DNA from 2 places in the Priestia sp. FSL H7-0729 genome. Region 1 is predicted to be linked to the other one. Evidence: riboswitches for the same ligand, from Rfam matches in the RefSeq annotation. Region 1 holds a riboswitch; the other holds the start of a gene.
The links. A riboswitch is a leader RNA that binds a small molecule or an ion and turns the genes downstream of it on or off. The one in region 1 is predicted to bind cobalamin.
Positions count from the first base shown of each region.

Region 2: another riboswitch for cobalamin. It lies ahead of MHH93_RS06955 (ABC transporter substrate-binding protein); the one in region 1 lies ahead of nikB (nickel ABC transporter permease).

Region 1 covers NZ_JBBOTQ010000006.1:125,649-133,723, forward strand. The annotation lists gene MHH93_RS15780 (ATP-binding protein) at 1-1,236, shown strand, start outside; gene MHH93_RS15785 (response regulator) at 1,238-1,939, shown strand; gene MHH93_RS15790 (alpha-glucosidase/alpha-galactosidase) at 2,054-3,355, opposite strand; gene MHH93_RS15795 (AraC family ligand binding domain-containing protein) at 3,560-4,387, shown strand; cobalamin riboswitch at 4,465-4,657, shown strand; gene nikB (nickel ABC transporter permease) at 4,825-5,763, shown strand; gene nikC (nickel transporter permease) at 5,764-6,597, shown strand; gene MHH93_RS15810 (ABC transporter substrate-binding protein) at 6,612-8,075, shown strand, end outside.
Region 2 covers NZ_JBBOTQ010000002.1:141,105-149,179, forward strand. The annotation lists gene lplA (lipoate--protein ligase) at 1-735, opposite strand, end outside; gene cobD (threonine-phosphate decarboxylase CobD) at 925-2,112, shown strand; gene MHH93_RS06940 (adenosylcobinamide amidohydrolase) at 2,112-2,942, shown strand; gene cbiB (adenosylcobinamide-phosphate synthase CbiB) at 2,987-3,967, shown strand; gene MHH93_RS06950 (histidine phosphatase family protein) at 3,958-4,644, shown strand; cobalamin riboswitch at 4,814-4,944, shown strand; gene MHH93_RS06955 (ABC transporter substrate-binding protein) at 5,388-6,386, shown strand; gene MHH93_RS06960 (FecCD family ABC transporter permease) at 6,383-7,429, shown strand; gene MHH93_RS06965 (ABC transporter ATP-binding protein) at 7,426-8,075, shown strand, end outside.

The DNA of each region.
Region 1 (8,075 bases):
CAATTGGAGATGGTAAAAGCACGCGAATCCACCACTAACTCCCTGTACGCATTGAGTCGTCAGATGACAGCCATTACCGATCTGAATACGTTGCAGGTTAATATTGCAACCCAAGTATCACTTACCCTTGGTAAGCCGGCTGCTATGTATCTTCCGGATGAACAAGGGGATCTGCTGGTTACGAGCTCTTCCATATCTGCATCAGAGGGGGAGGATGATTGGGGGGATGGGGAATCGGAGATTGCCATCGCCAAATGGGTGTATCTTCACGGACAGATCGCAGGTAAGGGATCATCCACTTTGCGGGAATCTCCCGGACTTTACGTGCCGCTGCGCACAGAGGAGCAGATACATGGCGTGCTCGCCGTGAGCATGGATGCTGGCGAGTCTCATGAGCAGCAAGAACAGCTTCGTCTGTTGGAGGCATGCGGTGGACTGGCGGCAGGTGCCATTGCCCGAGTGAAGCTGGCGGAAGAGGCCCGATTGGCGCAGATCACTGCTGAATCCGAGCGTATACGCACAGCGCTGCTGGACTCGGTCTCCCATGAATTACGAACGCCCCTAACTGCCATTATCGGCTCGGCTACGGGATTGTTGGAGAATGATACTCTTTTTACACCCGAGGATCGGAGGGAATTAACAGGCAACATTCGGGATGGAGCCTTGCGCATGAATCGTCTCGTTACGAATCTGTTGGGTATGGTTCAGCTGGAGAGCGGCATGTTACAACTGAACCGGAAATGGTGTGACGTGGGGGACATGATTAGTATAGTACTGACACAGGTTCGGGAGTTCAGTCCGCATCGCAAAATACAAGTTGAACTGCCTGATGATCCGGTCTTCATCTACGGAGATGAAGTCTTGCTGGAGCAGGTTCTGGTCAATATCGTCAGCAATGCCATCAAATATTCGCCTGATGAGAGCCAGATTGTCATCACTGTGAGGAGTGATAAGAGTCCAAGTCAATTGATGATCCAGGTAGATGATCAAGGTGTTGGTATACCGGAAGCGGAAAGAATACGTATATTTGATAAGTTCTATCGCTCAGAGTCGACTCGGCATGTCACAGGAACAGGGCTTGGTCTGGCGATCTGCAAAGGCATTGTGGAAGTCCACGGAGGTACCATTGTGGCAGAGCCGAATCTGGGCGGGGGAACGAGAATGCGCATAGAACTCCCCATGGGGGCTCACGGATCGCGGTTTCCCTATTCAGAACAAGGAGAGGTTGAAGAATAACATGAACGCACCACAAGGGGCTCGTATACTGGTGATCGATGATGAGCCGCAGATTCGTAAATTGCTCAAGGTCACCCTTCAGGCGCACCAATTTGAACTCCACGAGTGTGGGGATGGCGAAGAGGGCGTCATTCAGGCCAGTATTGTACATCCGGATCTGATCATCCTTGATCTTGGTTTGCCGGGCATGTCCGGCATGGAGGCACTTCGCCGGATTCGCGAATGGTCACAAGTGCCCGTTATCGTGCTGACAGCGAAGGATCAGGAGGGAGACAAAATTGCCGCGTTGGATGGTGGTGCAGATGATTATGTGACCAAACCATTCGGGATGGGTGAGTTGGTCGCCCGTATTCGGGTGGCGTTGCGTCATGTAGCCAAAACGACGGATGAGCCGATACTGCGCTTCGGATCACTCACAATTGATCTGGCCCAAAGGCAAGTCGAACTGGAGGGGACTTTGGTCAAATTAACCCCAACGGAATATGAGATGCTGAAGGTGCTCGCCTCGAATGCGGGGAAGATCATCACCCAGCGTCAGCTTTTGCAGCAAGTATGGGGAGGGCATCATCATGAGTCCGATAGCCATTATCTTCGGGTATATGTGGGACATCTGCGCAAGAAATTAAATGAAGATCCAACCAATCCGCGATATATTCAGACGGAGCCTGGCATTGGTTATCGCTTTTTACTCCCTGCCGAATAAGGTTTAAGGGAGTCAAACATTTCATAACAATGATGTGATGCACCTTTCAGCGGTGAGCGTTATGGAAGAAGAAAACACCGTCCCCTTTATCTGCAAAGGAACGGTGCTTATAAATTATGAGGTATATTTCGGCAACCAGTCGCCGTGAGCTTCAATCAACTCATCACACATCGCTACGATGTCGTCGATAGACAGTTCGGCAGCCGTGTGTGGATCAAGCATGGCGGCGTGATAGATATGTTCTTTTTTTCCAGTGATAGCTGCTTCAATGGTCAGCAGTTGCGTATTGATGTTTGTCCGGTTCAATGCCGCGAGTTGTGGAGGCAGATCTCCAATGTACGTAGGGCTGATCCCTGATCCATCGACCAGACAAGGTACCTCGACACAGGCCTCACGCGGCAGGTTCGTAATCAGTCCGTTATTCATGACGTTGCCGCCAATCTTGTACGGGTTGTTCGTCTCCATTGCTTCGATAATATGCGATGCGTATTCACGGCTACGGGTATGTTCTATATTTTCGCTGGCAAACAGCTTGGTACGCATCTCTTTCCAGCCTTCAATCTGGTTCACACAGCGGCGTGGATACTCATCCAGTGGAATGTTGAAGCGTTCAATCAGCTCCGGGTAATTCCGCTTGATGAAATAAGGGTGGTATTCGGCATTGTGTTCGGAGGATTCCGTTACATAATAGCCAAAACGCTGCATCAGTTCATAACGAACCATGTCATCATGCTGTTCTTTCTGTTTTTCCTTCGCCAGTCGTTTAATCTCAGGGTACAGGTCCTGCCCGTCTTTTGTAACTTCGAGCAACCACGCCATGTGGTTGATCCCTGCAATTTTAGCCACAACACCTGTCTGATCAATCCCCAGTGCATCGAACAGATGTGGTACACATACCTGCACACTATGACACAAACCTACGGTTTTGATCCCACCATGCACATTCATGACATTGGTAAGCACGGCCATCGGGTTGGTATAGTTCAGGAACCATGCATCCGGACATACTTCCTGCATATCCCGGGCAAAATCCAGCATGACCGGAATCGTCCGCAAGTTACGGAAAATCCCGCCTATCCCGAGTGTATCTGCAATCGTTTGACGTAGTCCGTATTTCTTCGGAATCTCGAAGTCCGTAATGGTACATGGATCATATCCACCGACCTGGATGGCGTTGATGACATATTTGGCCCCGCGCAGCGCTTCTTTGCGGTCATGATACACGTTCACGACGCAACGACTTCCGAGTGAACGGGCCAGACTGGTCAGCAAACGCTCTGAATCGCTCAAACGTTCAGCATCGATATCGAACAATGCCAGCTCAAAATCCTGCAGTGCTTCGGTCATCATGACATCACCCAATACATTTTTGACAAAGACGGTGCTTCCTGCACCAAGAAACGTAATTTTGTTCATCTTAAGTTCAGCCTCCCTGAAAAATGTTGTACCCCAACTATAGGCCGATTCGGCACATATAACTATGGCTCAACCCCTTTCAAACATGGCATAATCCCATTTTTGTTTCCGCTTTCAACTAATATTTGTGTCCTTTAGCTGTTATAATTTAATTAGACATACAGATGGTGAGCCTCGGAAGGAAACAAGGAGGGAGGGCATAAAATGAGAAAAATAGAGATGAATGTGGTAGCCACGGACTGGACAAAGATGGAACTGGTCTTGTTGTTCTTCGGGTGGGAGGCGTGTGAACCCGCCCATTATTGGGGACCGGGTGTACGTGATTCCTATATTGTGCATTACATCCATGAAGGACGGGGCATCGTGTACATGGGGGATCAGGAATACAAGCTTAGCGAAGGACAGGGTTTTATCATTTTCCCGGACACGCTTATTCATTATGAGGCAGATCCAAAGGAGCCCTGGACGTATTCGTGGTTCGGCTTCAAAGGGGTACAAGCCAAAGCATTCATGCAACGTGCCCAACTGAGCCCGGAGCGCCCGATATATGATGTCCATGATACGATTACGATGGAACAGTTATATACGGAGATGGTCCAAGCTTCCACGCGACCGGAAGGTGATGTGTTGAACCAGAGTCTCTTGTACCGCTTGATGGCAGAATTAATCTCTTCTTCACCTGTGAAGGAAGAGGTCGGGCAGCTCCTTTCAAACAAAGAAACATACATCCGGCAGGCGGTGCAATTTATGGAGAACAGGTACAGTCAGCGAACTTCCATACTGGATATTGCCCAAGCCGTGGGGCTGGATCGCACGTATCTATCGGGATTATTCAAAGAGCGATATGGCATGTCGCTACAGTCATTTTTTCTGGAGTACCGTATGAATAGGGCTGCCCAACTTCTTCAGAATCCAGGGCTGTCGGTCAGTGAAGTGGCCCATTCTGTCGGTTATACGGACCCATTATTGTTTTCCAAGATGTTTAAGCGTGTGACGGGCGTATCTCCGAAGGGGTCGAGAATTCGCGATTAGACGCACCTAGTGTTTCAAATTTGAAAGAAAAGTTTTGATCATTAAACGTTGTCCCGCTATACTGATACAGAAGTGTAATTGAATATGTGGAACTTGGTGCTTTGCCCGTCAGGGTGGAAGCTTAATAGGGAAGTCCGGTGTAATACCGGCGCGGTCCCGCCACTGTAACAGAGGAGTCAGGTAGCGATAATCCACTGGTTTAAGCCGGGAAGGAGCTGCAAGTGACGATGATTCTGGAGCCAGGAGACCTGCCAGGTTTAACAAACACAGTAGTACCCTACGGGAGATAGGAAGGTGTTTAGAGAGCATGATTTTTTCTGAAAATCTGTTTATTTAAGGCGTCCTCATCCAGTAACACGGAGAGGGACGCCTTTTTTGCTATGGACGGAGAACATCATGGCATATACATAAAGTTTTGGGGAAGGACGTTTGAACACGTGAGCAGATATATCATTAAACGATTAATGCAACTGGTAGTCGTATTGTTCGGCATCACGTTCCTGACGTTCCTGCTAACCTACCTGTCTCCTGGAGATCCAGCCAGACTTATGCTTATGTCTACAGGGGTAACGCCATCTGATGAGCTGGTCAGGCAGGTGAGGTCGGAGCTTGGATTGGACGAGCCCTTTCTCTATCGGTACGGGACTTGGTTGGGACAGGTGATGACTGGGGACTTCGGTACATCATATAAATACAATCGTCCAGTGCTGGACGTGCTGATGGCACGGCTCCCGGCAACGCTTTGGCTAACAGGAAGCGCCATGTTTCTGGTTATACTGGTTTCCTTTCCATTGGGGATGCTGTCGGCTGTCTACCGTAACCAATGGCTTGATCACGTCATTCGTCTGTTCTCTTTTGCCGGATTATCCATGCCCAGCTTCTGGTTAGGTATGTTACTCATGTTGGTCTTCGGTGTACAACTGAAGCTGCTGCCAGTAATGGGCAACTCCGGATGGTACAGCCTGATTCTGCCTGCATGTACACTCGCGATTCCACTTGTTGCCCAGTACAGCAGACAGATTCGTGCGGTCCTACTTGAGGAGACAAGCCAGAACTATGTGATCGGAGCAAGATCCAGAGGTGTGAAGGAGTCGATTATTATTTTGCGTCATATTCTCCCCAATGCTCTGCTGCCGATCGTTACCCTTATGGGCATGACGACAGGTGCATTGTTGGGTGGTGCAGCGATTGTGGAAAGTTTATTTGTGTGGCCGGGCGTTGGACAGATGGCTGTAGATGCGATTTTCACAAGGGATTATCCGCTGATTCAGGGGTATGTCATCTGGATGGCGATCATATATGTCACCCTGAATCTGCTGGTTGATATATGGACTCATCTTCGTGATCCCCGAATCCGACTGGATGTGGATGTATAGATGAGAGCCTTCAGACTTGTATTAATGCAAAATCGCTGGTTTGCCTTCCTGCTGTCTTTGACCGCCTTCTGGATTATTCTTGCCATGGTTGCACCGCTGCTTGCACCACACGATCCACTTACCACGAACTTTGCCAAAGTACTGCAGCCATCCAGCATGGAATATCCCCTTGGAACCGATCAGTTGGGCCGATGTGTATTATCTCGTCTTCTGTACGGTGCACGAACATCGCTGCTGCTCACCTTTATGATGATTGGCATTGTGTTCGTACTGGGTGTAGCGATTGGGGTCATCGCCGGTACTGCTCGGGGTGTAACGGATATGGTTCTCATGCGCCTGTCGGATACCTTAATGGCATTCCCGGGCCTGATTTTTGCGATCGCTGTGGTGGGGATGCTTGGGCCGGGATTGTTCAATACGGTGCTGGCACTGTCGGTCGTCTGGTGGGCGAAGTATGCACGGATGGCGAGAAGCCTAGTGATTTCACTTCAGCAAAAGGAATATGTTGCTGCCGCTGCTTTCAGCGGAGCACGTAAGATACAGATCATTGGCAGGACGATCCTGCCTAATATGATGTCTCCACTCATCGTCATGGCGATGATGGATGTGGGAGGCATGATGCTGTCCATTTCGGGCTTGTCCTTTCTCGGGCTCGGCGCGCAGCCTCCGAACCCTGAGTGGGGGGCCATGTTAAATGAAGGCAGAAGATATCTCCAGACTGCCTCTTGGTTGTTGATTTATCCAGGTCTGGCGATATTTAGCACCGTTATTATTTTTAATTTACTGGGAGACAGTCTGCGAGATGTGCTTGATCCCAAGAAAAATACAGCTTAACTGGAGGAACCAGAATGAAGGGGAATTTTCAAAAATCAATCCTGCTTACCATTGTATCCATGTTCGTTGTATTCTTGCTTGCAGCTTGTGGCACCGCCAATAATCCATCGACCTCGTCGGGAGCAACGGAGAAGCCAGCGGCTACGGACAAGGATACCACAAGTGCACCAACACATCTGAATGTGGCCCTGTTCTGGCTTGGCAGCAATCTGGACCCCGCAGAAGAATGGAACGGCTGGACACTTACGCGTGCAGCGATTGGTGAGACACTGATTCAGTTTGACGAGAATATGAAGCTGGTCCCTAAAATTGCAGATACTTGGGAACGTGTTGATGATACAACTTGGCATTTTCATATTCGGGAAGGTGTAACTTTCCATAACGGAAATAAGGTAACTGCCGACGCGGTGAAAAAATCGATTGAACGCTCCATTGAGTTAAACGAGAGAGGACGATCGACTGTACCCGTAGCCTCGATGACTGCTGAAGGACAAGATCTGACGATTAAAACGACAGAGCCTTATGCGTCACTGCTTGGCAATATCGCCGAGCCACTGTTTATCATTGTGGATACGAGCGCAGATACATCCAAATTCAAGAGCGAGCCAATTGCTACCGGGCCATTTATGGTGACAGGTTATACGCCAGATCAGGAGATCCAGGTGAAGAAGTATGGCGGGTATTGGGGCGGCGCGGCAGATGTCGACACATTGACGTTGAAATACATCAAGGATGATAGTACACGTGCCCTTGCCCTGCAGTCCGGAGAGATTGATGTAGCCAGTAACGTGGGACGCAGCAGTTTGGCGTTATTCCAGGACAAGAGTCAATACACCATAGATGAAATTCCCAGCCTGCGTACCCAGTTCGTGTGGTTTAACACGAGCAATCCGCTGCTGAGTGATCCGGAGGTTCGCCGAGCAATCTCTTATGGTATTGACCGCGAGATGTATGCCAATACGCTGGTGGGCGGTCAGGCTGCCAAAGGGCCATTCACCTCAGCTCTGCCTTTCGGTTATGACAACATCAAGGGATATGACTACGAACCGGAAAAAGCCCAACAGTTGCTGGATGATGCTGGCTTCAAGGATACAGATGGCGATGGCATTCGTGAAAAAGATGGCAAGAAGCTATCGCTACAGCTGATTCTCAACTCCGCTTATGAGTCTGATTCGATTGTGGCTGCTGCAATGCAGTCCCAACTGAAAGAAATCGGCGTTCAATTGGAGATGACCTCGTATGAGGATCTGACCGATCATCAGAAGAGTGGGAATTACGACCTCGCTTTAACAAGCATTAATACAGGTATCACGGGTGATCCGCAGTATATTCTGGATTTCTACTTCATGACGGGCGCGGAATGGAATGTAGGTGGATATAGCAATCCGAAGCTCGATGAGGTCATCAATCGTCTACACTCCGAGTTTGATGTGGAGAAAAGGTATGCTCTCGCGGCAGAGGCCCAGCAGATTATCCTG
Region 2 (8,075 bases), on a different contig from region 1:
CAAGCCATAGTTCCAGTCCCAATTGTTATAACGCTCAGCGGAGATTTCCTTGATTTTGTCCCAGTCCTTGTCAGTGAGCGTGTACTGTGGAACGTCCTTAGGCTCCATTCCGAAAATGTGACGTAACAGCTCATCACGGAACTGCTCAATCGTCAAGTTGGTGTCGATCAGATCCCGTATGTTGGCGACCCGGCTGCGCACGGATTTGGTGCTCTTGGATTTGAACTTCTCGGGATTGACGTTCAGGGAAGCTTGAACATGCTCCAGATTCAGATCAAACATCAATGTGCCATGACTGAACATGCGCCCACGTGTGGAAAACTGGGCATTGCCCGAGATTTTCTTTTCGCCCACTTGCAGATCATTACGCCCGGTCAACTCGGCATTTACACCAAGCTCGTGCAAAGCTTCAACCACAGGTTGGGTGAACTTGCGGAAATTGTGGAAGGATTGACCGTCATCCGCTGTAATAAAACTGAAATTCAGGTTGCCCAGATCGTGATATACCGCTCCGCCTCCCGAAAGACGACGAACCACCTGCACACCGTTGTCCTGAACGTACTCGATATTAATTTCTTCAATCGTATTTTGATGCTTTCCGATGATGATCGACGGACGGTTAATGTAGAACAGCAGATAGCTGTCATCCTCCATCGGAAGATGTTTCAGAATGTACTCCTCGATCGCAAGGTTTACAGAAGGATCTGTAATGCCCTGGTTGTCTACAAACAGCATGGTCATTCCTCCATTAATGTATGTGAGGGATTGCTAGTCCCTTATGTAGTGAACCTTGTATATCAAAAGGAACCGAAATTCCTCTTCTATTGTAAACGAATTATGGTTGGGACACAAAGAAAACAGGATTGACCCACACCTCCCGTGCCATCCATAATAAAAAGGACATACAGAAAGGATGACGGAAGAATGACCGGTTATATCGAAGTGTTCGGACATGGCGGGGATGTGGAGACGGCTGCGTCACGATTTGGAAGGGAAGCCGTTGACTTTCTGGATTTCAGTGCCAACATTAATCCGCTCGGTCCGCCCAGAGGGGTGCTGGAGGCTATGCAGCAAGGATTGCAGTCGGTGATTCGGTATCCCGATCCGGCGCATCGGGGATTCAAGGCACTGCTGAGCGAGCGTCTTGGTGTGATGCAGGAGCAGATTTCCGTGGGCAATGGTGCAGCCGAAAGTATGGCGCTCATTCTGCTGGGTCTTGCCCCGCGCAAGGTGGGTACGGTGGAACCGGGATTCTCGGAGTATCGAGCGTTGGCACAACAATTCGGCGCCGAGGTTGTGCATACAGTGGGGAGAGAAGAGCTGGCGTGGCGAGCGAAACCCGAGGACATCGAGCAACTCATGGAAAAGGTAGACCTGCTCTTCCTCGGCCAGCCGAACAATCCGAACGGTGTACAATATCCGCTTGAGGTATTGCAAAGCCTTGCCCGTAATGCGGAAAAAACGGGAACCGTGCTCGTCATTGATGAGGCATTTATGGACTTTATTCCGGCAGCCCGGCGCCAGTCCCTGGCAGCACATCTGAATGACTATCCCAATGTGATCATCATTCGTTCGATGACGAAGTTTTATGCCATTCCGGGTTTGCGTCTCGGCTATGCTTTGGGTCGTGCGGAACACATCCAGGCGATGACGAAGAAACAGGTGACGTGGAGTGTTAACGGTCTGGCGCTCATGGCAGGTGAAGCCTGTCTGTGCAGTGGAGAACGGTACGAACAGGAGACCATATCACAGATCTCGCGGGAACGGGATCATCTCATCGCAGGACTGCAGGCGCGTGGATGTGTGGTGACACCGGGAGAGGCGAACTTTATTTTGGCACGTGTGCCAGCCCCTTGGACAGCAGCATCAATACAGGAGGCGCTGGGCCGAAGGGGTATCCTGATTCGCAGCTGTGCCATGTATCCGGGGCTTGACGAAGGGCATGTACGTTTCGCGGTCAAGGATGCAGACGCCAATGCCACATTACTCGAAGTGCTGGGCAGCGTGCTGGAAACCAAGGGATATCCGAATGTCGATCAGACCTCCATTCATGAATCAAGTCAGCAGGAGCAGACGAAAGATTCGGAACAGGAACAGGGAGGGATGCGGTAGTGACACTCCCGTTTTATAATTATTTTGCGAATGGAAAAACAGACGAGAATGAATATGCGGCCTCTTCCTGGCCAGGACTGAACATATCTGCACATGAACGACATATCAAAGCACAGAGCCCAATGGCTGCCCAAGCGTTGTCGAGTGCGGTTTACGGCGGCGGGATGCTTGAACTGGATCGCATATTTAATATCTATGTGGACAGGCATTACCGTTGTGATGATCCGCCGCGTGATATCGAACAAGCGCTAAACGAATGGCGTGAGCCGCGGGATCAATGTGCGGGATTACTGACAGCCGTAAGGCTGGAGCATACCTCCATTCAGGAATATACTACTGATGAATTTGGTCTTCTGTGCTGCACGACTGCGGGTGTATCGAATGCAGCACGCGCGGGGTCGGAGAGAACGGTATTTGATGCAGCGGGAAATAAGAAGATGTCTTCTGCCATGAAGCGTTCTGCTCCTTCAGCACGGGATCTAACGATGCAGCCCTATGTCCCGGGTACAATTAACATTATGCTCTGGTTGAATGGACGCATGACCACCGGGGCGATGCTGAATGCGGTACAGACGGCAGTGGAAGCCAAAGCGGCAGCGCTGGCGGATGCGGGGGTTCTGGATTCGGAGAACGGGTTGCCCGCCACGGGCACCACAACCGATGCCATTGTGTTTGCAGTACGTCAGGCAGTGGAAGAACCACAACCGATGATCGCTTATGCGGGGACAGCCACCACAGCAGGGGCGGCGATTGGCAGACTGGTATACGACACGGTGACGGAGAGCCTTCAGGCCGGACAGTTATGGAAAGAGAGGATCAGGCACAAATGACTTTTGAGGTAGAGCATCTATGGACTTGGCCACTCTGGACAGGCATGGCGGGAGCCTGGATTATTATACTGGCGTACCTGTTGGACCGATGTATCGGAGATCCGCGCTGGATTCCCCACCCGGTGATTGGCATGGGAAAAGGCATCTCGGCGTTGGAGCGTGTCATTCGTTCACGTGTGAACACAGATTCGGGGCTGAAGAGAGCAGGGCTGTTGTTCCCGATTGTGATTGCGGGGGGTTCTTTTGCCATCACGTGGGGACTCGTATATGTGCTTGGGCTGATTCATCCTGTCATTGCAGCGGTAGCTGAAGTGGTGCTCATTGCAACGACCATTGCTTCAAAAGGGCTGAAGGATGCAGGTATGGAAGTGTATCGTCATCTGAAGCAGCAGGATTGGCCGGCGGCCAGACGTTCACTGGGCATGATTGTTGGACGTGATACAGCGCATCTGGATGAACCGGAGGTTGTGCGGGGAACGGTAGAGACGGTTGCCGAAAATATCGTGGATGCCATTGTATCCCCGTTATTCTATGCGCTTATTGGAGGCGCTCCGCTAGCTATGGCTTATCGTGCCGTCAACACGCTGGATTCCATGGTCGGTTATAAAAATGACAAGTATCTGCATCTTGGCTGGGCCTCGGCCCGTCTGGATGATGTGGCGAACTGGATACCTGCCCGGCTGACCGCGATGCTGTTAATTGTGGGTGCCTGGGTCATGAAGCTGGACGCCAAAGGAGCAGCACGCATGGTCGCACGGGATGCAAGACTGCATCCAAGTCCGAATAGCGGTTTTCCCGAATCAGCGGTGGCGGGAGCACTGCGCATCCGGCTTGGCGGACATAACGTGTATCATGGAGTCGCTTCGTTTCGCGCCTACATGGGCGAGGCGACACGGCCGATGGAAGCCGAGGATATTGTGCGAACATCACGCCTGATGTTCTGGTCGGCAGGGGCTTTTGTTGTACTGTGCGTGTTCATAACGCTGGGTGTGTGGCTGACAGGAGGGACGCTGTTATGGCCGTAAATGAAGGAAATGCAGGCAATAAAGTACATACGGATCAATCGGCCTCGATGAAACGAAACATTCTGTGGGTCCGTCACGGGACAACGCTGTGGAATGCGGAAAAAAGGTACCTGGGGCATACCGACATTGGTCTGCTGCCAAATGCCAAAGAAGAACTGGCTCCGCTTCATGAACAATTGAATGATGTTTCGTGGAACGAGGTATATTGCAGTGATCTTCTTCGCTGTCGGCAGACGCTGGAACAGATTCTTCCTGATGCCATCGGACAGGTGAAGTTCGACTCGCGTCTGCGCGAGAATGATTTTGGAGAGTGGGAAGGGCTGACGTATGATCAGCTCAAGGATAACCCTGTGTACCGAAGCTGGATTGATGCGCCGCAGAAGGTCACTCCGCCCGAGGGTGAATCGTGGCAGGAGTTTACCGGACGGTTGGATTCATTTCTCCAAGAGGTGTTGTTGGAGAGGCGGCCTGCGATTCATTTTTATGAGGGGCAAGTGCCAACCATAGTTGTGGTTACGCATGGTGGTGTCATCCGGTATGCCTTGTCCCGTCTGATTGCCGGGCTTGGGTTCTGGGATACACATGTCGTACCGGGACAGGCGATTCAGGTTCAGCTTGATCGACAGGGGAATCAATGGTTTGGCAGCATAGTGACTTTTCCGCCGATCGGGTTGTAAGGATGTACAATATACCCTATAATCACAACAGAAGTGTGACGTCAGCATGGATACAGATACGCTGCAGGCAGTGAAGCCTGAACGAGTATGCAACATGCAGAAATTACACCGCAATGATTTACCATATCAGCGACCAAGGGTCCCGCGTGTGAAGGCTGTGTTCATGGCAGATTATTAGTACGAGTCGTGAAACACACAAGGGTGAAATGGGGAAGCCGGTGCAAATCCGGCACGGTCCCGCCACTGTAAAACAGGATGATTCCTGTAAGTCAGGTTACCTGCCCTGGACGTACAAACCGGTGTTCCTTCGAGGAAAGGACAGCGTTTCGGGCTATTCTATGCGCATGGACAACCCTTGGTTGAACATGTACAGATTGCCATATGCGAGACGTCATCCCTGATCCTGGACGTATGGATTGGGGATTTTTTTATTGTTCATGTAAAAAAACCGAACTTATACACGTTAACGAAGAGTGCAGAACCGATCTGAAGAAACGGAGTGTTCGCTTAAAGCTTTCTACAAGAAAGCTACATCGGAAGCATACGCTTATCCCCGGAGTTTCCCTTTCGAAAAGGGAATCAAAAAAATCTGGGGATAACAGCGATCGGAAGATGGTACTGCAATCGGAGTGGATTTGTGTAAAATTGATGGGTTTAACTTGTACAGGAACACCAAGGCATGGAAGTAAAAGTTTGGCACAATGCAAGAAAATAGTACAGATAGAGAAGGGGAGAATAACAGAATGAATTTCAAAAATTGGAAAAGCGTAGCATCCCTGCTTAGTGCAGCGGCACTCGCACTGGCTTTGGCCGGATGTGGCAATGCAACAACGAACGAGGGCACAGGTACTTCACAGCAACCAGCACAGGAGCAGTCCCAAGGCCAGGCGCAGACGGACCTCAAAACACAATATCCACTGACCGTTACGGATGCGACGGGTGAATCGTTTACTTTTGAAAAGGCGCCAGCCAAAATTGTATCCGTGTCTCCGGCTGAGACGGAATCCCTGTTTGCTCTTGGATTGGACGATCAAATTGTTGGTGTATCCGACTATGACGACTATCCGGAAGCAGCAGCAACCAAAGCTAAAATGGGCGGCATCACCAAGCCGAATGAAGAGTCCATCATTGCCGCTGAAGCCGATATTGTCTTCACAGGTATCTCGATGAGCGAGGATGCGGTGAAGAAGCTGCGCGAACTGGGTATTACCATTTTCAAAACGGATCCTAAATCTATCGACGATGTGATGAACAATATCGAAACCTTCGGTAAAATCACCGATCATCAGGAAAAAGCACAAGAAATCATCACTCAGATGAAACAGGACGTGACGGATGTAACCGAAGCGGTGAAGGCCGTTAAACCAGAAGAGAAGAAAAACGTATACGTTGAATTCTCCCCAGGCTGGACTGTAGGTAAAGGCGAATTCATGGATGAACTTATTACTGTAGCCGGTGGTAGCAATATTGCTTCGGACAAAGAGGGTTGGTATGAAATTAATGAAGAAAACGTGATTGCCTCTAACCCCGATGTAATCTTGTACGCCAACGATGTGATTGATGAGAACTCCAAAACACTGGATCAAATCATCAAGGCGCGTAGCGGCTGGGATCAAATTACGGCTGTGAAAAATGACGCGGTTATTGGCCTGGATGCCAACCTGCTGAGCCGTCCGGGTCCACGGGTAACTCAAGGGTTGAAAGAAGTAGCCAAAGCGATCTACCCTGACTTGTTCCAATGAGTAAAAAGCTGATCCTGTTCGGAACGACGGGCATGGTGCTGCTGGTGCTCACCGTGCTCATCTGCACGGGCATTGGTTCAGTAGCTTTGCCGATCCGGGATATTGCAGGTATCCTGATTCACAAAATTCCCTGGGTGGGCGACTGGATTACACCGGATTGGAATAAGGCAGCCGAACAGATTATCTGGAAAGTCCGTTTTCCGCGCGTACTGCTTGCTGTGCTCGTGGGTGCTTCACTGGCCATTGCGGGTGCGGGCTTCCAGGGTGTGCTGCGTAATCCACTGGCCGATCCGTTTACACTTGGTGTATCATCCGGTGCGTCGGTGGGGGCTGCTTTCCTGATTTTCTTCGGATTGCAGTATGCACTGATCGGAATCTGGACGTTACCTTTGATTGCGTTTTTGACGGGTGTAATCACGTTATGGTTTGTGATGGCACTGGCTCGTGAAGGGCGTAAAATACCAACACACAGCCTTATTCTGGCTGGTGTGGTCATGCAAAGTTTCCTGGGCGCAGTGGTTTCCTTCCTGTCGACCATGTCGAAACAGACGATTAATGAAATTATATACTGGACGATGGGAAGTCTGGCATTACGCGGGTGGTCGTATACGGCCATCCTTTTCCCGTATTTTCTGCTGGGTTTAATCTTTCTCTGGAGCCGCGCACGGTCGTTGAATGTGCTTGCACTGGGAGAACGTCAAGCGGCACATATTGGGATCGGAGTGGACAGGCTTAAGCTGTCCGTGCTGGCAGTCGGCACACTGCTGACCGCTGGGGCTGTCTCGGTATCGGGTGTCATCGGATTCGTTGGATTGGTGATTCCGCATATGTTGCGGCTGCTGGTGGGGCCGGATTACCGACTGTTGGTACCTTTATCTGCCATTGGTGGAGCGATCTTTATGGTGTGGGCCGATACCATCGCCAGGTCGTTGCTGGCGCCCACTGAAATTCCGCTCGGGGTGGTCACCGCCTTTGTTGGTGCGCCGTTCTTTGCTTACCTGCTGCACCGGAACAAAAAGTTGCAGAGGGGGATGATGCCATGAATTCCAGTACCCGTTCCAACTCGACTTCGACTTCTCTTATCTCCATCAAGGGAGCAGGAAAGTTATATGGTAATCACCAGGCATTGCGTAGTGTAGACTGGCATGTTGGCGAGGGTGACTGGTGGGGAGTTGTCGGTCCAAACGGCAGCGGCAAGTCCACTCTGATCCAGCTTATTGCCGGAACAGAACAGTTAAGCGAAGGTCAGATCCGTATCGATGGTCGAGACATCGGCTCATATAGCCGTAAGGACTTGTCACGCATGATCGCTGTATTGCAGCAGGACGGCTTGCCACCCATCTCTTATCCTGTACGAGACGTGGTGGAGATGGGGCGATATCCGTACCAGAACTGGCTGGGGCGGGAAGCGGGTGATGGGGCACTTGTGGTGGACAGGGTGCTTGAAGACCTGGGATTAACAGAGCTCGCGGACAGACCGCTGGATGCACTCAGCGGTGGACAACGACAGCGGGTCGCACTAGCCAAAGTCATGGCTCAGGAACCAAGGTTGCTGTTGCTGGACGAGCCGACTACGTTTCTGGATATTAAATATCAATTGCAATTCATGGAATTGTTATCGGCATGGCGACAGAGAACGAACATTACGATTGTAGCTGTGCTGCATGATCTGAATCTGGCCGCATTATT